Regions from separate parts of the Rhizobium sp. CRRU65 genome, predicted to be linked through region 4. Evidence: predicted binding sites of a transcription regulator. Region 4 holds the regulator's gene; each other region holds the start of a gene.
The links. The regulator LexA, encoded in region 4, represses DNA repair genes until DNA is damaged. The targets are predictions, from matches to a motif close to TGTTCNNNNTGTGTTCNG.
Positions count from the first base shown of each region.

Region 1: a site for LexA is predicted at 6,186-6,203, ahead of ACM5SV_RS16075 (DNA recombination protein RmuC). Genes of this name have one in related genera too.
Region 2: a site for LexA is predicted at 5,450-5,467, ahead of ACM5SV_RS22880 (ATP-dependent helicase). Genes of this name have one in related genera too.
Region 3: a site for LexA is predicted at 2,460-2,477, ahead of ACM5SV_RS16830 (2'-5' RNA ligase family protein). Genes of this name have one in related genera too.

Region 1 covers NZ_JBLYZH010000007.1:36,412-44,099, reverse strand. The annotation lists gene rpoN (RNA polymerase factor sigma-54) at 1-1,235, shown strand, start outside; gene ACM5SV_RS16095 (DMT family transporter) at 1,363-2,286, shown strand; gene hpf (ribosome hibernation-promoting factor, HPF/YfiA family) at 2,579-3,154, shown strand; gene ptsN (PTS IIA-like nitrogen regulatory protein PtsN) at 3,225-3,689, shown strand; gene ACM5SV_RS16080 (ribokinase) at 3,950-4,849, opposite strand; gene ACM5SV_RS16075 (DNA recombination protein RmuC) at 4,930-6,153, opposite strand; gene ACM5SV_RS16070 (globin-coupled sensor protein) at 6,360-7,688, shown strand, end outside.
Region 2 covers NZ_JBLYZH010000012.1:45,396-53,083, reverse strand. The annotation lists gene hisD (histidinol dehydrogenase) at 1-553, opposite strand, end outside; gene ACM5SV_RS22925 (DUF2948 family protein) at 670-1,101, opposite strand; gene murA (UDP-N-acetylglucosamine 1-carboxyvinyltransferase) at 1,210-2,502, opposite strand; gene ACM5SV_RS22915 (hypothetical protein) at 2,610-2,804, opposite strand; tRNA gene ACM5SV_RS22910 (tRNA-Thr) at 2,958-3,032, shown strand; gene ACM5SV_RS22905 (hypothetical protein) at 3,078-3,494, opposite strand; gene ACM5SV_RS22900 (DUF982 domain-containing protein) at 3,806-4,048, shown strand; gene ACM5SV_RS22895 (hypothetical protein) at 4,313-4,576, opposite strand; gene ACM5SV_RS22890 (BON domain-containing protein) at 4,702-4,962, opposite strand; gene ACM5SV_RS22885 (hypothetical protein) at 5,141-5,407, shown strand; gene ACM5SV_RS22880 (ATP-dependent helicase) at 5,515-7,572, shown strand; gene ACM5SV_RS22875 (enoyl-CoA hydratase/isomerase family protein) at 7,584-7,688, opposite strand, start outside.
Region 3 covers NZ_JBLYZH010000007.1:185,095-192,782, forward strand. The annotation lists gene ACM5SV_RS16815 (oxidoreductase) at 1-820, shown strand, start outside; gene ACM5SV_RS16820 (SDR family oxidoreductase) at 859-1,593, shown strand; gene ACM5SV_RS16825 (methylated-DNA--[protein]-cysteine S-methyltransferase) at 1,706-2,269, opposite strand; gene ACM5SV_RS16830 (2'-5' RNA ligase family protein) at 2,552-3,151, shown strand; gene ACM5SV_RS16835 (succinylglutamate desuccinylase/aspartoacylase family protein) at 3,253-4,314, shown strand; gene ACM5SV_RS16840 (ArsC family reductase) at 4,434-4,784, shown strand; gene ybaK (Cys-tRNA(Pro) deacylase) at 4,817-5,290, shown strand; gene ACM5SV_RS16850 (MarR family winged helix-turn-helix transcriptional regulator) at 5,354-5,797, opposite strand; gene ACM5SV_RS16855 (glutathione S-transferase family protein) at 5,878-6,561, shown strand; gene ACM5SV_RS16860 (aminopeptidase) at 6,688-7,688, shown strand, end outside.
Region 4 covers NZ_JBLYZH010000008.1:246,895-254,582, reverse strand. The annotation lists gene eno (phosphopyruvate hydratase) at 1-304, opposite strand, end outside; gene kdsA (3-deoxy-8-phosphooctulonate synthase) at 442-1,287, opposite strand; gene ACM5SV_RS18870 (VOC family protein) at 1,284-2,180, opposite strand; gene lexA (transcriptional repressor LexA) at 2,379-3,098, shown strand; gene ACM5SV_RS18860 (ComEC/Rec2 family competence protein) at 3,079-5,511, opposite strand; gene gltA (citrate synthase) at 5,802-7,091, shown strand; gene lpxB (lipid-A-disaccharide synthase) at 7,124-7,688, opposite strand, start outside.

The sequences.
Region 1 (7,688 bases), on a different contig from region 4:
AGCTCGACGCCAATTACACCAATGTCTTTCCTGACGACGGTGCCCCGCAGCGCCTCGATGCGCCGGAGCTCGTCAGCCAGTGGAAGTCGATGCCGGGCAGCGGCGAGGGCGCCGACTACGATCTCGACGATTTCGTCGCCGGCCAGGTGTCGTTGCGCGATCATCTCGCCCAGCAGATCCCCTTCGTCCTGCCTGACATGGCCGACCGGCTGATCGCGCAGAATTTCGTCGACCAGCTCGACGACTGCGGTTATCTGCAGGCCGATATCGTCGAGGCGGGCGAGAGGCTGGGCACGAGCCTCGCACAGGCAGAGCGCGTGCTCGCCACCCTCCAGAGCCTCGATCCGCCGGGTGTTTTCGCCCGCAGCCTCGCCGAATGCCTGGCGATCCAGCTGAAGCAGAAGGACCGATATGACCCGGCCATGCAGGCTCTGGTCGAAAATCTCGAACTGCTTGCCCGGCGCGATTTTGCCACGCTGAAGCGGCTTTGCGGCGTCGACGAGGAAGATCTTCTCGACATGCTCGGCGAGATCCGCCAGCTCAATCCGAAGCCCGGCAGCGGTTTCGAGGCGGGTATTTCCGAAGCGATCATGCCCGATGTGGTCGTCAGAGCCTCCTCGGATGGCGGCTGGCTGGTCGAGCTCAATCCGGATACGCTGCCGCGAGTGCTGGTCAACCAGTCTTATTTTTCCCGGGTGACAAAGAACGGCGAGGATCACGCCTTCCTCTCCGATTGCCTGCAGACCGCCAACTGGCTGACGCGCAGCCTCGATCAGCGGGCTAAAACCATCATGAAGGTGGCAAGCGAAATCGTCCGCCAGCAGGACGCCTTCCTGCTGCACGGCGTCGACTATCTGCGCCCGCTGAACCTGAAGACGGTCGCCGAAGCGATCAAGATGCATGAATCCACCGTCAGCCGCGTCACGTCGAACAAATATATGCTGACGCCGCGCGGCCTCTTCGAACTCAAATATTTCTTCACCGTCTCGATCAGCGCCGTCGCAGGCGGCGACAGCCATTCGGCCGAAGCCGTGCGTCACAAGATCCGCGCGCTGATCCTGCAGGAGAGCCCGGAGGCGGTGCTTTCCGACGACGATATCGTCGACATGCTGAAGAAGGGCGGGGTCGATCTCGCCCGCCGCACGGTTGCGAAATACAGGGAGGCGATGAACATTGCCTCTTCGGTCCAGCGCCGCCGCGAGAAGCGGGCGCTCGCCAAGGTCGCCGGTTTCTAACGCGGCAACGCTTCGGCCTCGATCGAAGCATCCGGCCCGCAAATCCCGTTATTCCTCTCCAGCGCCCTGCGTCTTAGACATGCAAACGGCGCCGAAACCCTGTGAATTGTCTTCAACGAATATCGAAATGCCGACCATGATGCCGCAAAATTCCAACCTTGCCAGGGAGCTTTTCCTGCTGCTGGTGCTGGCGACCCTTTGGGGTTCCTCCTATAGCTTCATCAAGATCGGCGTCGAGACGATCCCGCCGATAACGTTGATCGCCGCTCGCACGCTGATTGCCGGCGGCATTCTGCTGGCCGTCCTGCGCCACCGGCGTGTCCACCTGCCGCGCGATCTCGCCACCTGGCGGCGGTTTTTCGTTCAGGCCTGTCTGAACAGCGTCGTCCCCTTCACTCTGATCGCCTGGGCGGAACAGTCCGTCGATGCCGGACTGGCGGTGATCCTGAATTCGGCAACGCCGATCTTCACCTTCCTGCTGACCGTGCTGATCACCCGCCGTGAGCAGGTGACGTTGCGAAGGCTTTTTGGCGTCATGGCCGGGCTTGCCGGCATCTGCCTCGTCATCGGCGTCGAAGCGCTCGGCGGTCTCGGCGAAAGCCTGATGGCGCAGCTTGCCATCATCCTGGCGACCATCTGCTATGCAGGTGCCGCGATTTTCAGCAAGAACTTCAAGGGGCTCGACCCCGCGGTGCCGGCGGCCGGCTCGTTGATCTCAGGCGCGGTTGTTCTCTTGCCGATGAGCCTCGTCGTCGATCGGCCGTGGGAAATCGATCCTTCGCCGGCATCGATGCTGGCGCTGCTGGCCCTCTCCGCCTTTTCGACGGCGCTCGCCTTTGTGATCTATTTCCGTCTCGTCCAGACGCTGGGTTCGGTCGGAACCACCGCGCAAGCCTATCTCAGAGTGCCGATCGGGGTTGCGATCGGCATCGTTTTTCTCGGCGAAAGGCTGAGCCCGACGGCCTGGATCGGGCTCGTCTGCGTCATAGCAGGTGTCGCCGCCATGACGATCCCTGCAAGGAGGGGCACAACGCAGGCACGAAACGCCTAAACTGTATGGGGTGGCGATCGGCGGCATGCCTTGCCCGACTGGGTATCCGCCACACGTTGACCGAGTGCCGCCGACGGTGATTCGGCGCCCTATTGACTTTTCGGCAAGCTCTGGCTAGAAGCCCGCCGCAATCGATGCCGTGAACGGCGTCTGGAGTTATCCCCAGCATCAGAAGGGCACTAAGGACCCGCAGGCCTAAGCCGATCTTGCTTGAGATTGTGCGAAGTGCTTGGATGAACCTGAGGCTTGGCGTAAACTGATACCCGCAAACGACCATAAGAAGGGAAACTCCATGAGTGTGCGTGTATCCGGGAAACATATGGAAATTGGTGAATCTTTCCGTCAAAGGATCGAGGACCAAATTGGTATGGCCATCACGAAATACTTCGACGGGGGATATTCCGGCCAGGTGACCGTGGAAAAGGCGAGTTCTCGTTACTCGGCGGATTGCAAGCTTCATCTCGACAGCGGGGTGGTGCTGCATGCGGCCGGCGAGGCGACCGACCCGCAATTGGCTTTCGACGCCGCCTCCCAGCGGATCGAAAAACGGCTGCGGCGTTACAAGCGCAAGCTGAAGGACCATCACGCCGGAAACCATCTGAATGGTTTTGCAGAGGTCTCCTACACGGTTATGGATTCCGTTCCTGATCACGATGATGAAATCGCTGACGATTTCGCTCCGGCGATCGTCGCTGAAAGCACGAAGCAGCTGAAGACCATGTCGGTCGCCACCGCAGTGATGGCGCTCGACATGACCGACGAGCCGCTTCTCCTGTTCCGCAGCCCCGGCAAGGAACATCTGAACATCGTTTACCGTCGGCACGACGGAAATATTGGCTGGATCGATTCAGCCAGTATCAAAGGCTGAGATCAGGGTGGTGAGCGGCGGTATTGCCGCCGCTCCTTGCATTTGATCCCGGCGACAGAAGGAAAAAGAAATGGCATTGGCAGATTTGCTCCATCAGGATGCGATCATTCCCGCCCTCAGAGTAAATTCCAAGAAACAGTTGCTTCAGGAATTGGCTGCAAGAGCCTCCAGGATCACCGGGCTTTCCGAACGGGAGATCTTCGACGTCATCCTGCAGCGCGAACGCCTGGGCTCGACCGGAGTCGGCAACGGCATAGCCATTCCCCACGGCAAGCTGGGAAACATCCATTCGATCGTCGGCATCTTCGCCCGGCTGGAGCAGCCGGTCGATTTCGAGGCGCTGGACGACCAGCCTGTTGATCTCGTGTTCCTGCTGCTTGCGCCGGAGGGCGCGGGCGCCGATCATCTCAAGGCTCTGTCGCGTATCGCCCGCGTGCTACGCGATCACGATCTGGTCGCCAAGCTGCGCGCCACCGAGTCCGCCTCGGCGATCTATGCCTTCCTCAACGAAGAGCAGACGTCGAACGCTGCCTGAGCGGCATTAATCCCCGAAATGCAAAGGCGCCTGATTTCCCAGGCGCCTTTTGCATTATGAGGGGCTGAACGATCAGAACTCTTCCCAGCTGTCCTGCGCTACGGCAGCGGATCCACGCGATGAGGCAACGGAGCGACGGGGCACTCGCGCGAGGCGAAGGGGCTGCCGGCACCGCGTTGACCGATCAAGCCACAGTCTCCGCGGTCCCATCACTATATGAGACAGCACATCGGCGCTTGTCGCCGTCTATCCTTCAAGATTTATATCCTGTCTGCGACTTCCTCGCTCAAGGGGATCGACGGTTGCGCTCCGGCCTTGAGGCAGGCGAGCGAACCGGCGACTGCCGCACGGCGCAACGCCGAGACAAAATCGAGGCCGTCGTCGAGGCTGGCGGCGAAATAGCCGCAGAAAGTGTCTCCCGCACCGACCGTATCGATAGGTTGGATTTTGAGACCCTGCGCCCTCGAAATCGACCCGTCGCGAATGGCGATGACACCGTCGGCGCCGAGCGTCACGATCAGCGTCTGCCCCGTCTCCGCATGCAGACGCACAAGGGCTGCCTCCCGCGCTTGGGCGTCCATGCCCTCTTGTCCGGCGAGCCGCTCGAACTCGGTCTCGTTGGCAATGACGATATCGGCGAGCCGGCCGAGACGCGGGGCATCGGGGATCAGCGGCGCAAGGTTGAGGATGCTGGTGACGCCCTTGGCGCGGGCGGCCGACAGCGCGCCTTCGACGGCAGCAGCCGGCACTTCGAGCTGCAGCATCAGGACATCGCCTTCGTCCATGCGGCCGATCGCGGTCTCGGCATCGGCAGGCGTGACCTGGCCATTGGCGCCGGGAACGACGGCGATCATGTTTTCTCCGTCGCCGCCGACGAGGATCAGCGCCGTGCCTGTTGGACCGTCGACATGTTTGATCAGAGAAAGGTCGGTGCCTGCATCATCGAGCAGGGCCAGCGCTTCCGCAGCAAAAGCATCCTTGCCGACGGCGCCGGCCATATGCACGTACCGGCCGGCGCGGCGCGCGGCCAGCGCCTGGTTGGCGCCCTTGCCGCCGGCGGCCGTGGCAAAGCCGTTGCCGGCCACCGTCTCGCCGGGCTTCGGCAGGCGCTCGGTCGTGGCGATGAGATCCATGTTGATGGACCCGAAAACTGTGATCATGAATGTGTCCCGTCTTCTGGAGCATGCTGACGACATCATGCTCCTAGTGTTTCATGCGGGCGCGACACTGCCCGAAGCGGTCACTCCTCGTCAACCACCCGCAGCTTCAGAAGACCAGTGCGGCTCTCCACCGATTTGGCTGCGGCTTCGCTGTCGCGGGCAGGCTTGGCATCGCCGCCGGCCTCGAATTCCAGCGCTTCGATCCTGGCGCCGCGCCTGGTGAGCTTGTCGGCTGATGTGACCACCATGTCGATATCCTTCTGCGCCATGGCGAAATGGCCCTGCAGCTTGCGCACCCGCTCGTCGAGGCGGCTGAGATCGTCCATCAGGATCGCCACTTCGCCCTGGATCAGATGCGCTTGCGCCCGCATGCGCTGATCCTTGAGCACGGCCTGGATGACCTGGATCGACAGCATCAGCAGCGACGGTGAGACGATGACGATGCGCGCACGGTGCGCCTTCTGCACCACCGGCTCGAAGTGCTCATGGATCTCGGCGAAGATCGATTCGGACGGCACGAAGAGAAAGGCCGTATCCTGGGTTTCCCCCTGGATCAGATATTTCTCGGAAATATCCCTTATATGGACCTCCATGTCGCGGCGGAATTGCTGGCCGGCGATCTTGCCGGCCTCGGGGCTGCCGGCGTCTCGGATTGCGTTCCAGGCTTCGAGCGGAAATTTTGCGTCGATCACCAGCGGCGGCGCGCCGTTCGGCATGCGGATCGTGCAGTCCGGCCGCGAACCGTTGGACAGCGTCTGCTGGAAGGCGTAGGCGCCCATCGGCAGACCGTCGGCGACGATCGTTTCCATTCTCGACTGGCCGAAGGCGCCGCGCGTCTGCTTGTTGGACAGAATGGCCTGCAGCCCGACGACATCCTTGGCGAGCGTCTGGATATTGTTCTGCGCGGCATCGATGACCGCCAGCCGCTCCTGCAGCCGCTGCAGGTTCTCATGCGTCGATTTGGTCTGCTCGGTGATCGTCGAGCTGACTCGCTGCGACATGCCGTCGAGGCGTTGGCTGATCGTCTGGTTGAGTTCGCTCTGCCGCGCGCCGAAGACCTCGGTCATCGCCGCGATGCGGCCCTGCATCTCTGCCTGAATCTTCAAAAGCTCGCCCATGCGCGCTTCGTTTTCCTCAGCGCGAAAGTTCGCTTCCTCCGCCTGCTCGCGGCGAAGGCCGGAGCCGCGCAGCAGAAGCACGATCACCAGCAGGACGAGGACGGCGAGACCCCCGCCGACAAGCGCCAGCATGGCCGGGCTGATCGAGGCAAGGGAAAGGGCGAGCGATTCGGAATGGACGGTCATGCCGCAAGCATAACAGAAGAAGCGGCGATTTATAGATCAAAACGTGAACAGAATGGACGATCCTCAATATCTTCGCAAGCCGTTGCTCTTCCGCGTCCACCGAAAAGAAATGTCGCCGCGGCTTAACGATTGCTCAACCATATTGGCCAAAACCTGCGGCGCTGAAATCCCCTCCCGCGCGCGTCGCGCCAAGTACAGAGATCCCCATGACCGCCCAGCAGACCGACAATGCCCTCAGGCAGCGCCTCGATTTCATCGAGCTGGATGAAGCGGCGCGCAAGTCGATGCGGGATCTGCGCCCTGTCATATCAGAGCTGATCGGCGGCGCCCTCGATAAATTCTACGCCAAGATCGCCAAGACCCCCGCTGTCGCCGACAAGTCCCAACTGGGCCATGCCAAGAAGCGTCAGCAGGATCATTGGGTCAATCTTACTGGCGGCACGTTCGACGAGAGCTATGTCGACGGCGTGACCGCCGTCGGCCGCATGCATGAGCGCATGGGGCTGGAACCGCGCTGGTCTATCGGCGGTTACGCCATCGTCATGTCCGAACTCGTCAAGGGCATCATGGAAAAGCAGTGGCCTTCGATCTTCGCGCGCCAGCAAGGCAAGCTGTTGGCCGAGAAGCTATCGGCGGTCGTCAAATCGGGCATGCTCGACATGGATTATTCCATCTCGGTCTATCTCGAGACGCTGGAAGCCAAGCGCCGCGCCTTGGAAGAGCAGCGCGCTGAGGCCCAATCCGACCAGGCGATCGCGCTGGAGCAGCTGCGCCGCGGTCTGGAAGCGCTGTCGAACGGCGATCTCGAAGCCACTTTACCGTCCGATCTGCCGGGCAATTTCCGGCAGATGGCCGAGGACTATAATCGCGCCGTCAGCGCCCTTCGCCAATCCTTCGCCTCCGTGCGCGAGACCTCCGGCCATATCAAGACCGGCGCCGACGTCATCTCCAACGCGACCAACGATCTGGCGCTGCGCACCGCCCAGCAGGCGGCAGGCGTCGAGGAGAGCTCGGCCGCGCTGCAGCAGCTGTCCGTCAGCGTCGGCCAGACGGCCGCCAATGCCGAGAAGGCGTCGGATGCCGTGCGCGAGACACAGCAGAAGGCGAAGAACTCCGGCGAACTCGTCACCAGCGCCGTCTCGGCGATGGCCGGCATCGAGAAATCCTCGACCGGGATCTCCAAGATCATCGGCGTCATCGATGAGATCGCCTTCCAGACCAATCTGCTGGCGCTAAACGCCGGTGTCGAGGCGGCCCGTGCCGGCGATGCCGGCAAGGGTTTTGCCGTCGTCGCCCAGGAAGTTCGCCAGCTCGCCCAGCGTACCGTGGAAGCAGCCAAGGAGATCAAGAACCTGATCTCGCAGAGCTCGACCCAGGTCAATCAGGGTGTCGGCATCGTTTCCAGCACCGGCGAGGCGCTGAACGACATGATCAGCCGCATCGACATCATCAACCGTTTCGTCGCCGATATCGCCGCCGCCGCCCGTGATCAGGCGACCGGCGTCAACGAGGTCAGCCTCGCCGTCCGCAACATG
Region 2 (7,688 bases), on a different contig from region 4:
AAATCTCCGTGACACCGACAAGCTTGGCGGCGGCAAGCACCGCCGGATTGACGGCGCCGCCTGTGGCAGGAACGGCGATGACAATGCGATCGACGCCGGCGACCTTGGCCGGCACCGCATTCATCAGCACCGAACTCGGATAACTCGCCGTGCCGCCCGGAACATAGAGCCCGACCGCTTCGATCGCCGTCCAGCGCGAGCCGAGACTGACGCCCATGTCGTCCTCGTAGATATCGTCCTTCGGCAGCTGCCGGCGATGGTGGGATTCGATGCGGAGTGCCGCGAGCTTCAGCGCCCCCAGCACTTCCGAAGGCACCGCCTCGACGGCGGCGTCGATCTCTTCAGCTGTGACGCGCATCGGGACGGTGGCGTAATCAATGCCGTCGAATTTCAGCGAATATTCGGCCAGCGCCACATCACCGCGGGCGCGCACGTCATCGATGATGGCGCGAACGACGATGTTCACATCCTCGGAGACTTCACGCTTCGTCGTCAGAAAGGCGGCAAAATGCTGCTCGAAACCTTCCGATGCCTGATCCAGCCAGATTGCCAAGGTCGATATTCCTTCCCAACTCGAAACTGCGATGTTCAAACTTTAGGGCGTCAAACACTCATTGTTTTATGCATGTCGTTATCCCGGAACCGCTGCACACTTCCGGGCGACATGCATTAGCGGTGACGAGGCTTGGAGGAAGCCTCCCAGGCGCCGCCGATATCGGCCAGCTGGACCTCGATGCATTCGACATCGAGCGCAATCGAGGCGGTGCCGGACAGGGACAGCTCGATCGTGCCCTCCGGCCCCTCGCCCTTTTGCTCGAAGCGCAGCGCCAGCAGCGACAGCACCTCGTCGCGTTTGCCGCGATCAATGCCGAGCGAACGGACGGCAAGCACGCGCTTGAAAACCAGGGCAGCACGGCGGCGCTCGAAACCCTTGCGCTTGCGCTCGGCACCTTCCCAGACGAAACGATTGGCGGCAAGCGCGAACTGCGCGTCGCGCGGCGACCAATCGATGTCGCCGACCTTGAAGACACTGTCCTGCATATGCGCGGACATGATCGCAAGATCCTCGTTATCGAGCGCAACAAGTTTCAGGTCGGTCATTCAGCCTCATCCCATTACCGGCCTAGACCGGGCACCGCCGGAATGGCGATGCGTCAGACAAGGGAAATAAGGCGCGGCGACCAATTACGCAACCGGGATGAACGGTGCTTACTCGCTGATGCGCTCGACGATGGCGCCGCAACGGGTCAGCTTCTCCTCGAGCCGCTCGAAACCGCGGTCGAGGTGATAGACGCGGGAGACCGTGGTTTCGCCCTCGGCGGCAAGGCCGGCGATGACGAGCGAGACGGAGGCGCGCAGATCGGTCGCCATAACAGGCGCACCGCGCAGGCGTTGGACACCCTCGATCTTCGCCGTCTGGCCGGACAGCGAGATCCTGGCGCCGAGGCGGGCAAGCTCCTGCACATGCATGAAACGGTTTTCGAAGATGGTCTCGGTGACATGCGAGACGCCGGAAGAACGGGTCATCAGCGCCATGAACTGCGCCTGCAGGTCGGTCGGGAAACCCGGGAAAGGATCGGTGACGATATCGACCGGCCTGATGCCGGCGCCATTGCGCTTGATGCGCATGCCATTGTTGGTCGACGAGATTTCCGCGCCGGCGCGGCGCAACGTTTCCACCGCGGTTTCGAGCAGCGCCACATCGGTATTTTCGAGCACGACGTCGCCACCGGCCATGGCGACCGCCATGGCGTAGGTGCCGGTCTCGATGCGATCCGGCAGGACGCGATGGCGGGCGCCGGAGAGCGAGGTGACGCCTTCGATGGTGATCGTCGCCGTACCCGCGCCCGATATCCTGGCGCCCATGGCGTTCAGGCAGTTGGCGAGGTCGACGACCTCAGGCTCGCGGGCGGCATTGCCGATGACAGTCGTGCCGCGGGCAAGCGTTGCCGCCATCATCATCACATGGGTGGCGCCGACGGAGACCTTCGGGAAGGTGTAGCGTGCGCCGATCAGGCCGCCGGCAGGCGCCTTGGCGTTGATATAACCGGCATCGATTTCCATCGTGGCGCCGAGCGCCGTCAGGCCTTCGATGAAGAGATCGACGGGGCGCGTGCCGATGGCACAGCCGCCCGGCAGCGAAACGCGGCAATGGCCTTCGCGCGCCAGCAACGGGCCGATGACCCAGAAGGAGGCGCGCATCTTCGAGACCAGTTCATAAGATGCGGTCGTATCGACGATGGTGCGGCAGGTGAAATGGATCGTGCGCGAATAGGCGTCTTCCTGGCGCTCGCGGCGGCCGTTAACGGCGACGTCGACGCCGTGATTGCCGAGGATGCGCATCAGCAGCTCGACATCGGCCAGATGCGGCACGTTTTCGAGCGTCAGCGTATCGCTGGTCAGAAGCGAGGCGATCATCAGCGGCAGTGCGGCATTCTTGGCGCCGGAAATCGGAATGATGCCATTCAGCTCATTACCGCCGACGATTCTGATACGATCCATGTGCGCTTACGGGCCGAGCCCGCCTTTCCTGAAAGTTCTGCCTTGGAATAAGGAGTGAGGTGTTTAGGGGATTTCTCGACACGCTTCAATTCGTGTCGGACGGAACATTACGATTCGTCCATTTTTGCGGCGGGCAGCCCATTTGTTTCGTCGGCCTGGCCCGAACGGCGGGCGCGGACCTGCTGTTTGCGTCGCCCCAGATTTTCCCTGAGCTTGTCGGCGGCGCGCTCGCGGCGCAGTTTCGCCTGTGCCTCGATCGCCTGTTTGCGGCTCTGCTGGCCGGTTTCGGTCTTTTCGTTCATGCGACAGGATTAGCTGAATTCGCGCCAATCCAAAAGTCCCTTCATCCCAATCGACGCGAAGTTGGAATTTGCGGCTTGCGCTTGCCGCCAAGCTGTGGCAATAGCCCCCCGTCCTCGCGATTGAGCCACACGGCTCGCACGGGTACTGGTCCTGCTGCCGTAGCTCAGTGGTAGAGCACACCCTTGGTAAGGGTGAGGTCGGTGGTTCAATCCCACTCGGCAGCACCAGTTTTCCGGTAAGAATATGACCTCCATTTGCGCCCCTCGGCAAAGCTAGTGACAGCTGGGAAGCAGCACGCTGTTGTTTGCGCAGTCGGGAATCTCGGTTACCTCGAGATAGTAAGATATAAACGGCGAAAACTGCCACAGTTCAATCAGTTCTCTGGTGACCAGCACTTCGTCCTTAATTGGCGCGTGAAGCCACGAAAAAGCTCCATCGAATATACCTTCGACATACCACCGATCAAAAGTCTTAGACAAAACATAGGCAGCAACATCTATCGCCGTGCCTTCATCCTGGGGCGTGAGGGTCGCCCGCAAATATTCCCGCTGGAGTCGTGGCACGGTTTCGATGGAGAGACGCGTCAGCAGAGCGTCTTCAGCAGACACCTCTGCCCCGCGGGCGAGGACCGGCATTGCCAAGGCCCCACAGAGAAAAGCAGCCTGGATCAGATTTCGACCTAAACCCATGTGGAGCCCTCAGCTTCGAGAGCATGGTAGCGATGATGCCGCGCCCCCACGCCATCGGATTTGGTTGCACCCTCCAAAAATTCCCCTCGCATTGGGGCGTCATGATTACAAATTCCAACGAAATTCCTGGCCCGCGAAAGCCGGTCGCTTGGTGAATCTCATCAAGAGGACATTTCGCCTCATCAGCCGCAATGCATTCCACCATTGCTGACGGCAAAAATCACGCTAGAGTATTAACTATCGCAAAGTCTCCCCGGAGGAACTGGGAGATGCTGCACTTCGTTTCTGTCGAAAATCGTGGAGGAGCGTCGATGGCAACTGAAAGATGGAACAGCCCGGTCAAGGTTGGTTTCGAAGGTGCCGATGCGCGAACGGTCAATGGGCCGTTCGATGCGCTGAAGTGCCTGGCGGATCTCTGGCCGAGTATGCGTGGGCTTCGTTATATCAAGGCCCGCAGCGCCTGCCGGGCGGCGCTCGACGGACGCAAGAGCGTGGAAGAAGCAAGAGCCGAGTTCCTGGCGGCCGCCGAAGAGGCGAAGCTGAAGCTGCATTAGCACTTCAGCAAGGAATTTCGGGCGATTTTCGCCTTCTGGGCGCGCAAGCGTGCCGGAACGGGACGATGCTTTAATTTTGGGCTTTAATTTTGGGCTTTAATTTTGGTTTAACCCTGCAACAAGTGCGTGCCGGGTTTTGGTGCAAAGGGCGTTGCGCCTGGTACAGGTGCATCAATAGAAGATGACCAGCCATCATGATGATGGTTAGAGGCTCGTCACCTCTGCGGAAACGCAGGCGAGCCTCGTCCGAGCACAGCGGATGCCTCAGCAGTCCGTGCCGCCCTCATTCTCGACCTCGACATAACCGACGCCGATGATCGTGCCATCAGATGCGCGGATGAATGAGGGGAGATAGTGCGGCTCTACCGGTGTGCAGGCGACGGTCCCGGTATATTCGTTGAGGGCGATCTGGTCCTTCGGCAAAGCGGAATAATTCGTGCCGGTTTCCAGCGAAGCATGGGCGGAGCCGGCAAAGACACCGCAACCCACTATCAAGGTCGTTGCCCAGAGGCGAGGAAGCAACTGCATGAGAGTCTCCAGCGTTTAGGTCCGGCATTTCAACACGCAGGGGAGCATTTTGGTTCCCTCGTCCAACAGAAAGACATGAGCGTGCGGCTATTCCAAAACCGCTGCAGAGTTTTGGGCGACATGCATTAGCGTCGCAGCAGGCGAGCACGCACATAGCCCCGGCCGACGACGCCCTCGGCGATCGCGATCGCCCGCTCGACATCGCCCCGCCGGCGCACGAAACCTTCGAGGATGACATAGGAGCCCGATATGCTGACGGTGATTTCGCCGGCTTCGAAATCGGCGGCCGCATGAAGGGCGCTTTCCACCGAGGCGCGCGTCGCGGCATCGCTGTGGCCCTGGCGGCCGGGCTCGCCATGCCCCGTGAATGCTGGAAAGCCGAGCACCGTGAACGTTTCCTGATGTTGGTTGATGTCTGTTAACGCCGCTGCGACGCATTTCGTTGCGTCCCCCGGAAAAGAAGAGCCTGTTCGACAGTGATACCTGCTCGGTGGCATGGACGACCCTTGGCGAAAGGCGCTGCGGCTTCCATATCTGGCGGCAGTCGAAAGAGGGATGATGACGATGAAAGCGCTTCTGCCCGCCTTGTTTGCCGGGGCAATGCTTGCCGGCTGCTCCTCGGCCGATACGCGGGCGCTGGAACCCATTCCCGGCAGCATTACCTATGGCGGCCAGCCGCGAACGAAGCTCAGCAAGTCGCCGGTCGGCAGCGCCGTCTACAACCAGTTCTACAACGGGACGGGCCAGCGCGTGGAGGAAACCTATATTCTTCAGCCGGACCGTAGCCTGAAGCTGGTGCGGCGCGAGATCGGTCCGGATTTCCCCGACTGAGATGTTGCTCGCGCGCCGCAGCGCTTGACAGAGGCCGCAATCGCGAACATTCAAGGAACATCTAATCTTTCCCCAGTGATTCTGCGGGAGCCCGACCGGACGGCTGGATGTATCTCGAAAAGCTCAATCCGCAGCAGCGCATGGCCGTCGAGCACGGCACGCTCATCGACGGCAGCCATATTGCCGGGCCGCTGCTGGTCATTGCCGGCGCCGGCTCCGGCAAGACGAATACCTTGGCGCATCGGGTCGCCCATCTGATCGTCAAGGGCGCCGATCCCCGCCGCATCCTGCTGATGACCTTCTCGCGCCGGGCAGCCGCCGAGATGGCGCGGCGTGTCGAGCGCATCTGCCGCGATGTGCTTGGTGCGAATGCTGGCGTGATGGCGGATGCGCTTTCCTGGTCCGGCACCTTCCACGGCATCGGCGCGCGGCTGTTGCGCGATTATGCGGAGCAGATCGGTCTCGATCCTGGGTTTACCATCCACGACCGCGAAGACAGTGCCGATCTGATGAACCTCATCCGGCACGACCTCGGCTTCTCGAAGACAGAAAGCCGTTTTCCCACAAAGGGCACGTGCCTTGCCATCTATTCCAGGGCGGTGAACTCGGAAACCGCGCTCGACCTCGTGCTGCGCGACGTCTTTCCCTGGTGCGCGACGTGGGAGAAACAGCTGCGCGAACTTTTCGCCAGTTATGTCCAGGCCAAGCAGAGCCAGAACGTGCTCGATTACGACGATCTGCTGCTCTACTGGGCGCAGATGGTCGGCGAAGCGATGATTGCCGAGGATATCGGCAGCCGCTTCGACCATGTGCTGGTCGACGAATATCAGGATACCAACCGGTTGCAGGCCTCCATCCTGCTCGCATTGAAACCCCAAGGCCAAGGGCTGACCGTCGTCGGCGACGATGCGCAGTCGATCTATTCCTTCCGTGCCGCGACGGTGCGCAACATCCTCGATTTTCCCGCCGCCTTCAGCCCGGCGGCCAATATCGTCACGCTCGACCGCAACTACCGCTCGACGCAGCCGATCCTCGCCGCCGCCAACGCCGTCATCGATCTCGCCTCGGAGCGCTTCACCAAGAACCTCTGGACCGAGCGGCAATCGTCCGAGCGGCCGCGCCTGGTCACTGTGCGCGACGAGGCCGAGCAGGCGCGGTATATCACCGACATGGTGCTCGATAACCGCGAGGAAGGCCTCACGCTCAAGCAGCAGGCCGTGCTCTTTCGCGCCTCGCATCACAGCGGGCCGCTGGAGGTCGAGCTGACCCGGCGCAACATTCCTTTCGTCAAGTTCGGCGGGCTGAAGTTTCTCGACAGCGCGCATGTGAAGGACATGCTGGCCGCCCTTCGCTTCGCGCAGAACCCGCGCGACCGGGTGGCGGGCTTCCGGCTGATGCAGATCCTGCCGGGCGTCGGCCCGTCGACGGCACAGAAGACGCTCGACCTGATGGCCGAGGATGCCAGCCCGATTACTGCTCTTGGCGCCATGCCGGCACCGCCGCGCTCCGGCGAGGACTGGACAATGTTCGTTGCGATGCTGCAGGAGCTGAAGACCGGCAAGGCCGGCTGGCCGGCAGAGATCGGCCTGGCACGGCAATGGTACGCGCCGCATCTGGAACGGCTGCACGAGGACGCAGCAACGCGGCAGGCCGACCTGCTGCAGCTCGAGCAGATCGCTAGCGGTTATGCCTCGCGCGAGCGCTTTCTCACCGAGCTCACCCTCGATCCGCCGGATGCGACCAGCGACCAGGCGGGTGTGCCGCTTCTCGACGAAGACTATCTCATCCTGTCGACCATCCATTCCGCCAAGGGCCAGGAATGGACGAAGGTCTTCATGCTGAACGTCGTCGACGGATGCATACCGAGCGATCTCGCCGTCGGCACAACCGCCGAAATCGAAGAGGAACGCCGGCTGCTCTATGTCGCGATGACGCGCGCCCGGGATGGTCTCGACCTCGTCGTTCCGCAACGCTTCTTCACCTATGGGCAGAACTCGCAGGGCGACCGGCATGTCTATGCCTCACGCAGCCGCTTCATTCCGGCAACGCTGCTGCAGTTCTTCGAGGCCTGCAGCTGGCCGCAGGTGAAATCGGAGGCCGCGCAAGCCCACGCGCGGCAAGTGCGCATCGATGTCGGCGCCCGCATGCGCGGCATGTGGCGATAGCCGGATAGCGTTCAGAGCGAAAGCGGCGGTTCGGCCGGTTTCAGGAAATGCTCGACCCTTGCCACTTCCACAGCCTCGACTGATGCGGGCGACCATTTCGGATTGCGGTCCTTGTC
Region 3 (7,688 bases), on a different contig from region 4:
GTTCATCACCGGCGCATCGTCCGGCCTCGGCCGGGCGCTCGCCGAAGCCGTGCTGGCCCGTGGCTGGCGCGCCGCTGTTACAGCGCGCAGACCCGAGACCCTGGCAGATCTCACGGCGCAACACGGCGACCCCGCGCTTGCCCTTGCACTCGATGTGACGGACAGCCGCTCCATCGCCGGCGCGGTTCGTGACGCCGAAACGCATTTCGGTGCGATCGACGTCCTCGTCAACAATGCCGGTTACGGCTACTTCTCGGCGATCGAAGAGGGCGATGATGCCGAGATACGCGCCCAGTTCGAGACCAATGTCTTCGGACTGATCGCCGTCACCAAGCAGGTTCTGCCGGGCATGCGCCGACGCCGGCAAGGGCATATCTTCAACGTCTCTTCGCTCGGCGGGCTCGTCGCTTTTGCCGCAACCGGCTATTACCATGCCACCAAGTTCGCGGTCGAAGGCTTGTCGGAATCGCTTTCGCATGAGGTCAGGCCGCTTGGCATCGATGTGACGATCCTTGAACCGGGCGCCTTCCGCACGGATTGGGCCGGCCGGTCGATGGTCGAATCCAGCACGATCATCGAAGACTACGCCGAAACGTCAGGCAAGCGGCGCCAGGCCACCCGCTCGATCTCCGGCAACCAGCCGGGCGATCCCGCGCGCGCGGCAACCGCGATCATATCGGCGTTCGAAGCGGACGTGCCGCCGCTGCGCCTGCTGCTCGGTGCACCCGCCCTGAAGATCGCCCGCGAACGGCTCGATGCGCTGCGCACAAATTTCGACGCCTGGGCGGAGACGACGCTCAGCGCCGATTTTCCAAGCTAACCGTAACGAAAATCTCACCTGCAAAAATGGAGCTTGAAATGTCTGATATCAAAGGGAAAGTCATTGCCATCACCGGCGCCAGCAGCGGCATCGGAGAGGCCGCGGCAAAGGTGCTGGCTGCCGCAGGCGCCCATATCGTCATCGGCGCCCGCCGCACCGAGCGCCTGGAGGAACTCGCCGGCGAAATCGCCGCAAAGGGCGGGTCGGTGCGCCGGCGACAGCTTGACGTCACCGACCGTTCCCAGGTGGAAGCCTTTGCAGGCTTCGCCCGCTCCGAATTCGGACGGCTGGACGTTATCGTCAACAATGCCGGCGTCATGCCGCTGTCGCTACTCGACGCCCTCAAGGTCGACGAATGGGACCGGATGGTCGACGTCAATATCAAGGGTGTTCTCTATGGCGTTGCGGCGGCGCTTCCGATCATGAAGGCGCAGGGATCAGGGCAGATCATCAACCTGTCTTCGATCGGCGGCCACAGCGTCTCTCCGACGGCGGTTGTCTATTGCGCGACGAAATTCGCGGTACGGGCGATCTCGGACGGACTGCGGCAGGAGTCCGATCGTATCCGCGTCACCGTCATCTCTCCGGGCACGACGACATCGGAACTCGCCGACACCATCACCGATCCGACGGCGCGTGATGCCATGAAGGCTTTCAGGGCGATCACCATCAGCCCCGAGGCCGTCGCCAATTCGATCCTCTACGCCGTCAGCCAGCCTGATGATGTCGATGTCAGCGAGATCATCATCCGACCGACAGCCAGCCCCTATTGATCCGCTGAGATTGCTGCCAAAGTAATTCCAGCAAAAGTGTAGAGCGGTTTTGCCAGGCAAAGCGCGAAGCGATTTTGCCGGGAATTGCGGAAAACGAAAGAGCCTCCGCCGCCTAAAAACCCAGCGACTGCTGGGCGGGCGGCGGCGGTGCAAGGTTGACGCCTTCGAGCTCCAGCATGCGGGCCTTCGATGACGAACCGCCGGGCGCGGAGAAGCCCCCGATCTTGCCGCCGGCCGCAAGCACCCGGTGGCAGGGGATGATCAGGGCGACAGGGTTCTTCGCCATCGCCTGGCCGACGTCGCGGGCGGCTTCCGGCCCGACGCCGAGCTCCTTGGCCAGCGCGCCGTAAGTGGTGGTGCGGCCCCAGCCGACACGCCTTGCCGCCGCATAAATATCCCGGAAGAAGGCATCCTGGCCGGCAAGATCGAGTTCGACGCCGGAAAAATCCGTCTCCTCGCCCTGGAAGTAGCGTTTCACGGCGGCGACCGTCTCGAGCACGCCAGGCGTCGGCGCGCCGGCTTCGGCATCCGGCAGGCGGCGCAACAGCAACCGTTCCGTCGCTTCCGCTGACTTGGTCGGCAGTTGGAAACGGATGATGCCGGCGTCGCTCCAGGCAATACCGCAGAAACCGCCCGCGGTTTCGAAGATGAGATAGTGGTGCGTTGTCTCAGCCATGACACAGCCTCCGCGTTTTCGATGACCTTCAAAATCGTATGGGACGGCCGCTGTTTCAACCCGTTTCTTGCGCGCGCCAGGCTTCCAGGAAATATTGCGATGCGCCCCTGCATTGTCGACCGACTAGCCACTTCACCCGGTCCTGAGCGACGTTTCGGATAAGTGTGGCCCCGAGCATGTCGGGAAATTATGTTCTCTTTTTGTTCTTGATGTTGTTTCCTTGCAGAGTATCTTCGTCGCGTTTTGAAAACGACGAGGCGGGTCATGACGACCTGAAACTCCATGAACCAGATGCCCTTCGACTTCGGAGACGACAAAAATGATCGCGGACGGCGGAACGAAAGCTACGTCAGCGGACACCGACTTTTCTTTGCGCTCTGCCCTCCTGATGCCGTCGAGCAGCAGGCGGCCGCAATCGCCGATGACTATCGTCGAGCCTTCTCCCTTTCCGGGATGCCGCGCCTGACGACATTGCATGTGTCGATCATCTGGGTCGGCGACTATCCGAGGCTGCCGGAGGATGTGGTCTTCGCGGCACGACAGGCCGGCGCCACAGTCGAGAGTGCCCCGATCGCAATAAGCTTCGACCGGATCATGCGATTCCCGCAGGCGCGTTCGCTTGTGCTTTGCGGCGAAGGCGGACGGAAACCACTGACACGGCTGCACGTCCAACTGGGCGTCGGCATGTACAATGCCGGCTTGCGGCACAATGTCGGCCGCGACTACAAGCCGCACATGACACTTCTCTATGACCGCAAAGCCGTGCCGCCGACGACCCTCGACACACCCGTTTCATGGACCGCGTCCGAATTCCTGCTCATCCACAGTGTTCTCGGAAAAACCGAACATCGGATCATCGATCGCTGGCCGCTGCTCGGCTGAGGCAATGATGTCTTCGGACCACGCTTGCGCTTGCCCCATTTCCGCTCATATAGCTCGGAATGCCTAACCGCGCGCTGGTTGTAAACGGGAACGAAGACAGCATGGACGTTTCAGAGATCATCATCCCTGGAGATACGCCGGGAACGGAGTGGCGGTTGCCGGTGCTGCGCTTTAAAGGCCACGATCCGAAGGCGCCGAGGGCCTATATCCAGGCGGCACTGCATGCCGGCGAGCTGCCGGGAACGGTGCTGCTGCATTTCCTCTGCGAAAGGCTGCGGCAGGCGGAAAGCCAAGGTGGGATCGCCGGCGACATCACCATCGTGCCGCAGGCCAATCCGATCGGTGCGGCGCAATCGCATTTCGGCGAGCTGCAGGGCCGTTTCGACCTGGGCTCACGCACCAATTTCAACCGGGATTTTCCGCTGATCTCGATTGTCGATCGCGCCACGCTGACCGAAGATCTCGATGATTACCCGGCTACCGACAGATTGAAGAGGCAGCTGCTGCATATGGCGCTTGGCGCCGATCTCGTGCTCGACCTGCATTGCGACGACGAATCCCTGCAATATGCCTATATCGACGAGGCCTTCTGGCCGGAGGCCGCCGATCTTGCCGCTTCACTCGGCATGGAGGCCGTGCTGCTTTCGGATGGCGAAAGCTCGGCCTTCGAGGAGGCCGTCGGCTTTGCATGGAAATATGAGGTTCCCGGCGAACGCCGGCCCCGTCTGCCCGGCAAACTCTCCGTCACCGTCGAGCTGCGCGGCAAACGCGACGTCGATCCGGTGCTGGCGAAAAAGGATGCGGATGGGCTCTGGCACTTCCTCGCGGCACGGGGGACCGTTGGCGACGAAAAGCCCGCGGCAATGCCATTTTCCGGTCCGGCCGTGCCGCTCGACAATGTCGAGATCATCCGCACGCCAGAAGGCGGAGCCGTGCTCTTCCATCGCGACATCGGCGAGAGGGTTGCCGAAGGCGACCGCCTAGTGACTATCGTCACTAGGCCGGGGCAGCCGGGCGGCAGCATCGAGCTCACCGCGCCGCAGGACGGGCTGATCCTGACCCGAACCTCCGACAGGCTGGTGCGGCGGCGCGGCGACCTGATGAAGATCGCCTGTGACGAACCCAGCAAGGCTTCCCGCAAGGCCGGCACGCTGGAGAATTGAACGGGGCCGGTTTTGTCCGGCTGCGATTGTCGACGCGCTCGGGGATAAAACGTCGGACGGCGTTTGCGCCGGCCTTCGTGCATGTTATCTCGCTGCTATCACAGGGAGATCGATCGGGCATGGCCGTCACCATCTATGGCATCAAGAATTGCGACACGATGAAAAAGGCGCGCAGCTGGCTGGAAGAACATAGCGTCGCCTATGAGTTTCACGATTACAAGGCGCTCGCTATCGACCGCGCCCATCTCGAAGCCTGGATCGACCAGGCCGGCCTCGATACTGTGCTCAACCGCGCCGGCACTACCTTCCGCAAATTGCCCGACGCCGAGCGCGAGAACCTCACCCGGGAGAAGGCAATCGCCCTGATGCTCGACCAGCCGTCGATGATCAAGCGGCCGGTGCTGGAAGTGAAGGGCAAGCTGCTGGTCGGCTTCAAGCCGGAGATTTACGCCGGTACGTTCGGAGGCTGACAGGCGGCCCGCTGAACTCACGAGGGAAAGAGATGTCCAAGACTACGCGCGCGACACAGCTTCTTTCGCAGGCAGGCGTCGCCTTCACCGTTCATGCCTATGACTACGACCCCAATGCCGAGCGCGTCGGGCTGCAGGCGGCCGAAGCGCTCGGCGAGGCGCCGCATCGGGTGCTGAAGACGCTGATGGCGGAGGTGGACGGCAATCCGGTCTGCGTCGTCGTGCCGTCGGACCGCGAGGTCAGCATGAAGAAGCTTGCCAGCGCCTTTCACGGCAAATCGGCCAATATGATGAGGCCTGCCGATGCCGAGCGACTGACGGGTTATCATGTCGGCGGCATCAGCCCGTTCGGCCAGAAAAAGACCGTGCCGACGGCGATCGAGGAAGCCGCACTTGGCGAACCGCTGGTCTATATCAATGGCGGGCAGCGCGGGCTGCAGGTGCGGCTCGATCCGAAGCATGCGTTGAAGGCACTGAAGGCTGTCGCCGCGCCGCTGATTGCCTGATCGGAGCATGATGCCGAAAAGTGTGAGCGGGTTTCGGACGACATCATGCTCTCACTATTGAATCTAGAGGAAGCGGTCGAGCAGGCCGGCGATCGCCTTCGCCTCGTTTTCGGCAAGCTTGCAGCCGATATGGGTCTCGATCGATTTGGCATAGACGATCCACATGCGCTCGCGAAGCTTTCGGCCGGCATCTGACATCACCACCCAGCGGCCGCGTCCATCCTCGGCGAAGACCTCGCGCCGGACCAAGCCCTCTCTTTCCAGCCGGTCGAGCAGGCGAGAGAGATTATACTGGGCCAGCAATGTCCGCTCTTCGATCTCGTAGGGGCGCAGTTTGCCGTCTTGCGAGCGCGCTAATTCCCACAGCACGTCATACCAGGCAAGCGGCGGCATGCCGGCCGTTTTCAGGTCGGCTTCGATGGCGCCAAGCAACCGCTCGCGGGCGCGCATGATGCTCGTCCAGGCAGAGGTAACCGCTTCGCTTGGATTCGACGGCTTTTCAGACATAAATGCAGTTACATCTATCTTGAATTCCGCCGCAAGCGTTATTAGATGCATTTACATCTATCATTGCCAAGGAGGCCCCCATGAGCAAACTTACCCTCGTCAGCCATCATCTCTGCCCCTATGTGCAGCGCGCCGCGATCGCTCTGCTCGAAAAGGGCGTGCCCTTCGAGCGCATCAACATCGATCTTGCCGACAAGCCCGACTGGTTCCTGCAGATCTCGCCGCTGGGCAAAGTGCCACTGCTGCGGATCGAGGAGGAGGACGGCAGCGAGGCGGTGCTGTTCGAAAGCAGCGTCATCTGCGAATATCTGGAGGAAACGCAGCCGGGCATCGCGCTGCATCCGAAAGACGCGCTGACGCGTGCCCGCCATCGCGGCTGGATGGAATTCGGTTCCTCCGTGCTTTCCGATCTCTGGGGTTACGAGACCGCCGAGGATGCCGCGCAGTTGGAGGCCAAGCGCAAGGCGCTCATCGCCAAATTCGCAACTGTCGAGAAGGTGTTGACGGACGGGCCGTATTTCGCCGGCAACGACTTCAGCCTCGTCGACGCCGTCTTCGCGCCGGTCTTTCGGTATTTCGATCTCTTCGAGACGCTCGGCGACAGCGGCATCTTCGAAGGGCTTGAGCGGGTGAAGCGCTGGCGCAAGGCTCTCTCCGAGCGGGCAAGCGTCAAGGCCGCCGTTGGCGAAGACTACCCGCAGCGGCTGATGGAATTCCTCGACAAGCATAACTCGATCCTGCTCAGGCAACCTGCCGCCGCCTGAAGCACGGCCGGCGGCCGGACATATATCCGGCCGCTTGCAATTCGGCGGCGATACGCTTCATTTTCGCCGCAAACGGGTCTAAGTCTTCCAGCCTCGCACCGTCGATGACAGAAGGCAGGTTGAACCATGACTTTCATGCCCCAGAGCCAGAACACAATTGATCCCGTCAAGCTGGAAAAACTTGCGGAAGTCGCCGTCAAGGTCGGGCTGCAGCTGCAAAAAGGTCAGGATCTGGTGATCACCGCGCCTGTCGTGGCGCTGCCGCTGGTTCGCCTGATCACCAAGCATGCCTATCTGGCCGGCGCCGGACTGGTCTCCGCCTTCTATTCCGACGAGGAAACGACGCTGGCGCGCTATCAATATGGCAGCGACGAGAGCTTCGACCGCGCCTCCGGCTGGCTCTACGAGGGCATGGCCAAGGCCTATGCCAACGGGGCGGCCCGTCTTGCGGTCGCCGGCGACAATCCGATGCTGCTGTCCGAGCAGGATGCCGGCAAGGTCGGCCGCGCCAATCGCGCCAACTCCACCGCCTACAAGCCGGCGCTGGAGAAGATCTCGAATTTCGACATCAACTGGAACATCGTCTCCTACCCGAACCCATCCTGGGCCAAGGTGGTCTTCCCCGACGATCCGGAACCGATTGCGATTGCCAAGCTCGCCAAGGCGATCTTTGCCGCCTCGCGCGTCGATGTCAGCGATCCCGTCGCCGCCTGGACCGAACACAATGCCAATCTTGGCAAGCGCTCCGCCTGGCTGAACGGCGAGCGTTTCGCCTCGCTGCATTTCCAGGGACCGGGCACCGACCTGACGATCGGCCTTGCCGACGGGCATGAATGGCATGGCGGCGCTTCCACCGCCAAGAACGGCATCACCTGCAATCCGAACATCCCGACCGAGGAAGTCTTCACCACGCCGCATGCGCTGCGCGTCGAAGGCCATGTGTCGAGCACCAAGCCGCTCTCGCACCAGGGCACGCTGATCGACAATATCCAGGTACGTTTCGAGGGCGGACGTATCGTCGAAGCCAAGGCCTCGCGCGGCGAAGAGGTCTTGAACAAGGTGCTCGATACCGACGAGGGCGCGCGCCGGCTCGGTGAAGTGGCGCTGGTGCCGCATTCCTCGCCGAT
Region 4 (7,688 bases):
TGTTCGGCGTGCCGTCCAGCTCGATCATGATGTTGTCGATCTGGATCTGGTTTTCGGCGTCGATGCCGCCGATCGCGTCGAAGATCTCGGTGTTGGCGGCTTCGACCGCCTTTTCGACGCCCTTGCCCAGGTAGCGCTTGCCGCCGTCACGCAGTTCGACCGCCTCATGCGCGCCCGTCGAGGCGCCCGAGGGAACGGCCGCGCGGCCCATGCTGCCATCTTCGAGATAGACATCGACTTCGACGGTGGGGTTGCCACGGCTATCGAGAATCTCGCGGGCGATGATATCGGTGATTGCAGTCATGGGTTCTTCCTGCTCGGTGGGTGATAAATGGTTCGAAACCTGTCTTAGTCGAAGGCGTGCAAATTACAATGCTGCAATAGCCTTCGGACCAGCGTTCGGATGTGGCCTATAGCACGATCATGTCAGACTGTTGAACGTCAAGCCTTGGCGACCGCATCGAAGGCGAGCAGCTTTTCGAGAAGCCGCGGCATGTCCTTGAGATAGACCATGTTCGGGCCGTCGGAAGGGGCATTGTCGGGGTCCTGATGGGTTTCGACGAAGACGCCGGCAATGCCGGCAGCCACCGCTGCGCGCGCCAGTGTTTCCACGAATTCCCGCTGACCGCCGGAGGATTCGCCCTGCCCGCCCGGCTGCGCCACGGAATGGGTCGCATCGAAGATAACGGGCGCACCCATCGCCGCCATGATCGGCAGCGAGCGCATGTCGGAGACCAGCGTATTGTAGCCGAATGAGGCGCCGCGCTCGCACAGCAGCACGTTCGGATTGCCGCTGGCATTGAGCTTCTTAAGGACGTTCTTCATATCCCAGGGAGCGAGGAACTGGCCCTTCTTGACATTGACGACGCGGCCGGTCTTGGCGGCGGCGATGAGAAGGTCGGTCTGGCGGCAGAGGAAGGCCGGGATCTGCAGGACGTCGACGATCTTTGCCACCTCCGCGCATTGCTCGGCGGTATGAACGTCGGTCAGGACGGGAAAACCGAATTCCTTCTTGAGGTCGGCAAAGACCTCCATGCCCTTCTCGATCCCGATACCGCGTTCGGCCGACAGCGAGGTCCGGTTCGCCTTGTCGAAGGAGCTCTTGTAGACGAGGCCGATGCCGAGCTTTCCGCAAAGCTCCTTCAGCGTGCCGGCAACCATGAAGGCGTGGTCGCGGCTCTCCATCTGGCAGGGACCGGCAATCAGCGACAGGCGGCCGGTATTGGAAAAGGTGACCTGGCCTTGGCCTTCGCCGACCCTGACTTCGGAATTCGTATCAGTGCTCATCGTGTTTCCTCGAAGGCGAAGAGCGTGCCCTGCCCGGGCGCGGGCTTCACCAGAATGCGATTGTTCTTGCGCGTGTATGTCACCCCGTTAGCAGCCAAATGCGCTTCTGTCACGGCAAGATCGGCGACAGCGAAGAGGATTGCCCGGCCGCGCAGGCCGCGATCTGCGGATGAGTCGGCGATGTCGAAATAGGCCTCCAGCCCTTCCCGCGTCATCAGGCTGATTTTCGCATTCGATGCCGCGATATTGGCGCCGAAACCGGTTTTCTCGACTGCCGATTGCGCCACGGCAAGGCTGACGAAGGCTGCGAAGGCGGCAGCATCAGGCGCGCAAAGCGCTATCTCGACTATGCCGGTCACGCCATTGGCATGCGTCTCCAGCGCGGCGCGCTCGGCCGGTAGCGGATTGACGCGCTCGACGGTGAAAAGCAGGAGATCCGGCGCGCGCAGGTCGGCGGCGAAAGCCAGCTTGAAGCCGGCAATCGTCTCGGAACCGTCCGGCATCGTCATCGGCCGGGTGAACTGCAGCATCTCGCCGGCGCTCGATCCGTTGCCGACGAAATTCTGATGATCGATGCCGGCATCCTTGCTGCCGAAAGCCAGCCCCGAAAGCCCCTCCTCGCCACAGCGGAAACGGAAGGCCTGGTTGCGGGCAGTGAAGACATTGCCTTGGCGCGCCGATGCCTCGCTCTCCTCGACGCTCGCAATCCCGAGTGGCTCCAGATAGGTCTTGTCGGCAAAAAAGACGCAGGCGTTTTCCGTTCCGAAGGGATGGCGCGCATCGGCGGCAACGGTGAAGCCGAGCTTGCCGAGCCTCTCGCGCGCCAGATCGATATTGACGACCGGCAGCACGACATGATCCAGCGGGTGCGGTTTGGCGGAATGCTCGTTCATCATATCCCTCCTGGAAACGGCAAGAGATGTGCGACGGCGCGCCCCTCAATACAAGAGATGTGTCCCAATCCGGCGAATGAAAATAAAAATCTCAACGAGTTGGCGCCAAGTTTTACGGAAATTTAGCTACTTGCGGAACACATATGGAACATATAGTGTCTGTTCTGGATTTGTTTCAATCACGAGGTCACAACGTCGATGCTCACGCGCAAACAACAGGAGCTTCTCCTTTTCATTCACGAGCGCATGAAAGAATCCGGCGTTCCACCGTCTTTCGACGAAATGAAGGATGCTCTGGACCTCGCCTCGAAGTCCGGGATTCATCGCTTGATTACAGCGCTAGAGGAGCGAGGCTTCATTCGCCGCCTACCGAACCGCGCCCGCGCGCTCGAGGTCATCAAGCTTCCGGAGGCCTACAGCCCCAGCATCCAGCCGCGGCGCGGCTTTTCGCCGAGCGTCATCGAAGGCAGCCTGGGCAAACCTCAGCCGGTCGCCGCCCCTGCTCCCGCAAAACCCGTCGCCGACAACGGCAACTCGGTTTCCGTGCCGGTCATGGGCAGAATCGCCGCCGGTGTGCCGATCTCGGCGATCCAGAACAACACCCACGACATCGCCGTTCCGGCCGACATGCTCGGCTCCGGTGAACATTATGCGCTCGAGGTCAAGGGCGATTCGATGATCGACGCCGGCATCTTCGACGGCGACACCGTGATCATCCGCAATGGCAGCACCGCAAGTCCTGGCGACATTGTTGTTGCACTCGTCGATGACGAAGAAGCGACACTCAAGCGCTTCCGCCGCAAGGGCGCCTCGATCGCACTGGAAGCGGCCAACCCGGCTTACGAGACCCGGATTTTCGGACCAGACCGTGTTAAGGTGCAGGGCAAACTCGTCGGCCTCATTCGCCGCTATCACTGACATCGGTTAGGCCGGATTCGGTAAAGCTGTTGCTGCGCCAGTCAAAGGCGCGATGGCGCATCCATGGTCGCGACAATGCGTCAAATGCGGTTGCCACCTCCAGGCCGGCGTCCGCGAAGCGCAACTCGATGGATCCGGTCCTGCGCAGCGTCTCGCCGGTGAAGAGCGTCGCACCTGAGCGGCAGCTGTTGAAACGCAGGCGGACCGACGTCACGATGATATCGGCCGCGTCGCATGCCGGGCCGAGATAGGCGGCATTGTCGATGACAGCAACCACACGACCATTGCCAAGCCTTGATGCGCACCAGGCCCTCTTGACGCAGGAAAAGCGGTTTGCTTCACCGGCCGCTGCGGCCGCCCGCATCGCTGTCCTCGCTTCGTTCTGCTGATCGCGGGAAAGCTTGACGCGGCGGTCTTCTCCTACCTGCGGGATAGCAGGACCATCCAGCATCTTCGGCGGATCATGTCTCGGCAGGACCAGGGCTCTCTGCCACTGGTCGAAGATGAAATCCGGTGGTCTTTCACGGTTGGAAGCCATTGCTGCCGCTTCGACCACCGCGACGAGACTGCCATCCTCCGAAATCACCAGATCCGGCGGCCGGGGAACCGGTAGAAGCAACAGGATGAGCGTTGCGACCGCGATGATTGATGTGCCGATATGGCGCAGCCGGGTGCGGAGCAGCGTCAGCAGCAGAAAGCCTGCCACGGCGACCGCGAAATACCAGGCGGGCAAGCGGCCGACGTCGATATTGCCATCCCAGCCGGACACCGTCTTTGCGACCGCGATCACCAGATCGAGGCCGAATCCGACGACCTTCCAGGGCAAAACATCCAGACCGAAAGGCATGAGCAGCATCGCCAGCAAGCCGGCCGGCATGACGATGAAGGAGATGATCGGCATCGTCGCGAGGTTTGCCGGCAGGCCGTAGGCGGTCAGGCGATGAAAATGCTCGATCGAAAACAGCGCGGTGGAAAAACCGCCGATCAGCGAAGTCAGGAAGACGCCGCCGAAGAAACCGGCAACCGTAACGACGGGCCTGATGATAGGTAGCTTCAGAAAGGCGTTTTCGCGGACGCGCCGGTCCTTCCACAACTGATAGCCCGAGACCAGCGCCAATGTCGCGGCAAAGGACATCTGGAAGCTCGGACCTAAGACCTCGGACGGTGAAATGAGGATGATGACGAGGGCGGAAAGCGCGACATTGCGCAGGCTGATCGACGGCCGGTCGAAGAAGACGGCAATCAACATGATGGCCATCATGATGAAAGCGCGCTCGGCAGAGACCGCAAAGCCCGAAATCAGGAAATAGGCAGTAACGGCGATGAGCGCGCCGGCGGCAGCGATCTTCTTCGTCGGGTAGGCCTCAGCGATACCGGCAAAGATGCTGAGCAGCATCCGAAAGCCGACGAAGAAGATGCCGGCCGACAGCGCCATGTTGAGACCGGAGATGGCGATGATATGAGCCAGACCGGACTGGCGTAGTGCCTCCGTCGTCGCATCCGAGATGGCGCGCCGCTCGTCCGTCACCAGTGCGGCGGCAAAAGCGCCGGTATCGCCGGGCAGGATCGACCTTATCCGGTCGCCAATGCCGCTGCGCAGCCGGTAGAGCCCTTCGAGCAGCGCTTCCACCGCCGATCTTGCAGCCTGCGGACCTGCCTGCGCATCGACCTTCGTCGGTGCACCGTAGAAGAAGCCGTTGGCGCCGATGCCGTCGAAATAGGCACTGAAGGAGAAGTCGTTGAGCTCGGGAAGTGCTGGGCCCGCCGGCGGCGTCAGCCGCGCCCTGCCGGTGATGATATCGCCGATCTCGAAGGCTGCGTCCGCACCGCGGGCGATGGCGGTGATGCGTTCCGGCGGCCGCTTGACCTGAGGCGCTTCAGTGCCGGTGACGGCAAGAATGTAGCGCCACCGGCCGCGACCATCGCCTTCGCGCCGCTCGACGCGGCCGGTCACCGTCGTCGTCACTGATGAATCGAGGATCACGGTCGAAGCCCGCCAGCTCTCGAACTGCGCCGAGACTATGCCGCAAGCCACGAGCGAAAGCGCCAGCAGCGCTGCCCGCAATGCCGCCCGGTTGCGGCTGGCGATGAGAACTGCGACGGTCAGCACCAACAGGCAGAGCAGCGATGCAGTGAGCGGAAAATCCGATGCCGCGAGAAACCAGATGGCTGACCCGGCGCCGAGGAAGACCGGCGAGAACAGCAGCAGGCGGCCATGGTCCGTCTCCTCGCCCAGCATGCGCATGCCGGCACGCAGCAAGTGCGAGGCTGCGGCCGGCAGCCGGTGGCGCAATGGTATTGCCGACTGCGTCCTTGCCGGTCGCGTCACCACGACTGGTGGTGAAAAATTGGAGGAGCCGGCAAGGCCTTCGCCTGTTTCCGGCCGCAATTCGACTGACGTCAACTCCTGCATGAACCGCCCAAGCCCGGCTGCGAAGGCAGTCAGAATGCAACCTCCAATCAAATCCGGCAAGCATAATCGATTGAAATATGAGGCAAAATCGCGAGCCCCAAAAGACCAGTCGAATCATCGGCTTCCGATATGCGTGTGGCTCATCGCTGCAGTGCCTAAAAGGTGATACCGCATTGCACAAAATGCCATCACAGTAACTTGGCATTAGCTTCGCGATCATATAGCTATCGGTGAGGACGCTTAACCCCTATGGCGCTTTTATGGCGCCACCGCCATTTCGGAGGATCAGCATGACGGATCAAAGCGCTACAATAAAAATCGGTGACAAGTCTGTCGACCTTGCTGTCAAAAGCGGCACGATCGGCCCGAGCGTCATCGATATCGGTGCCCTCTACAAGAACACCGCTTCCTTCACCTACGATCCGGGTTTTACCTCGACCGCATCCTGTGAATCGAAAATCACCTACATCGACGGCGACGAAGGTGTCCTGCTGCATCGTGGCTATCCGATCGAGCAGCTCGCCGAGCATGGCGACTTCCTCGAAGTCTGCTATCTCCTGCTTTACGGCGAACTGCCGACCACCGTGCAGAAGAAGGATTTCGATTACCGCGTTACGCACCACACCATGGTACACGAGCAGATGAGCCGCTTCTTCACCGGCTTCCGCCGCGATGCGCATCCGATGGCCGTCATGTGCGGCTGCGTCGGCGCACTGTCGGCCTTCTATCACGACTCCACCGACATCACCGATCCGCACCAGCGCATGGTCGCCAGCCTGCGCATGATCGCCAAGATGCCGACGCTTGCCGCGATGGCCTACAAATACCATATCGGCCAACCCTTCGTTTATCCGAAGAACGACCTCGACTATGCCTCGAACTTCCTGCGCATGTGCTTTGCTGTGCCCTGCGAGGAATATGTGGTCAATCCGGTGCTTTCCCGCGCCATGGACCGCATCTTCATCCTGCATGCCGATCATGAGCAGAACGCCTCGACCTCGACCGTCCGTCTCGCCGGTTCATCGGGTGCCAACCCGTTCGCCTGCATCGCCGCCGGCATTGCTTGCCTCTGGGGGCCCGCTCACGGCGGTGCTAACGAAGCAGCCCTCAACATGCTGACGGAAATCGGCACGGTCGACCGCATTCCGGAATATGTCGCCCGCGCCAAGGACAAGAATGATCCGTTCCGCCTGATGGGCTTCGGTCACCGGGTCTACAAGAACTACGATCCGCGCGCCAAGATCATGCAGAAGACGACGCATGAAGTGCTCGGCGAACTCGGCATCAAGGACGATCCGTTGCTCGAAGTGGCGATGGAGCTGGAGCGCATCGCGCTCACCGACGAATATTTCATCGAGAAGAAGCTCTATCCGAACATCGACTTCTATTCCGGCATCACGCTGAAGGCGCTGGGCTTCCCCACGACCATGTTCACCGTGCTCTTCGCGCTCGCCCGCACCGTCGGCTGGATCGCGCAGTGGAACGAGATGATCGAGGATCCGGAACAGCGCATCGGCCGTCCGCGCCAGCTTTATGTCGGCGAACCGAAGCGCGACTACATTCCGGTTTCGAAGCGCTGATCGCTTCAGAAAGAACCCAAAAGAAAACCCGGTCAGAAACGACCGGGTTTTTTCTTTTTCAGCACGTCGAGAAGGATCTCGGCAGCGTGTTCGCCGGGCGGCTTTTCGGTCTGCATGCGTTGCCAGACGAGATCATAACCCTCGTTCATCGCCTTCAATTGGAACGTGTCGGCCGACAGCCGCTCCATCCAGCGCGCCAGGCTGGCGCCGCGGACGATCTCGTTCAGATATTCCGGCACGACGGCATAATCGGCGATGATATTGGGCAATGCGCCCGTCCATACCTTGATGCGCCGGGCGAGCAGGCGGATAATCCAATCCGTCTTGTAAACGGACACCGTCGGCACGCCGGCAAGGGCGAGTTCGAGGATCACCGTGCCGGAAGCTGCCATCGCCGCATCCGCCTCGGCAAGGGCCTTCCACTTCTGCGCCGGCCCGACCGCCACCTCCGGCGGCGTGGCCCAGCCGGCGACGAGCCCTTTCACCAGCGCTTCGTTGTGCGGCACGGTCGGCAGCAGGAATCGCATCGGGCCGTTGCGGGCGACAAGTTCTTTGGCCGCATCCTCGAAGAACGGAAGCAGTTTGGCGATTTCGGAG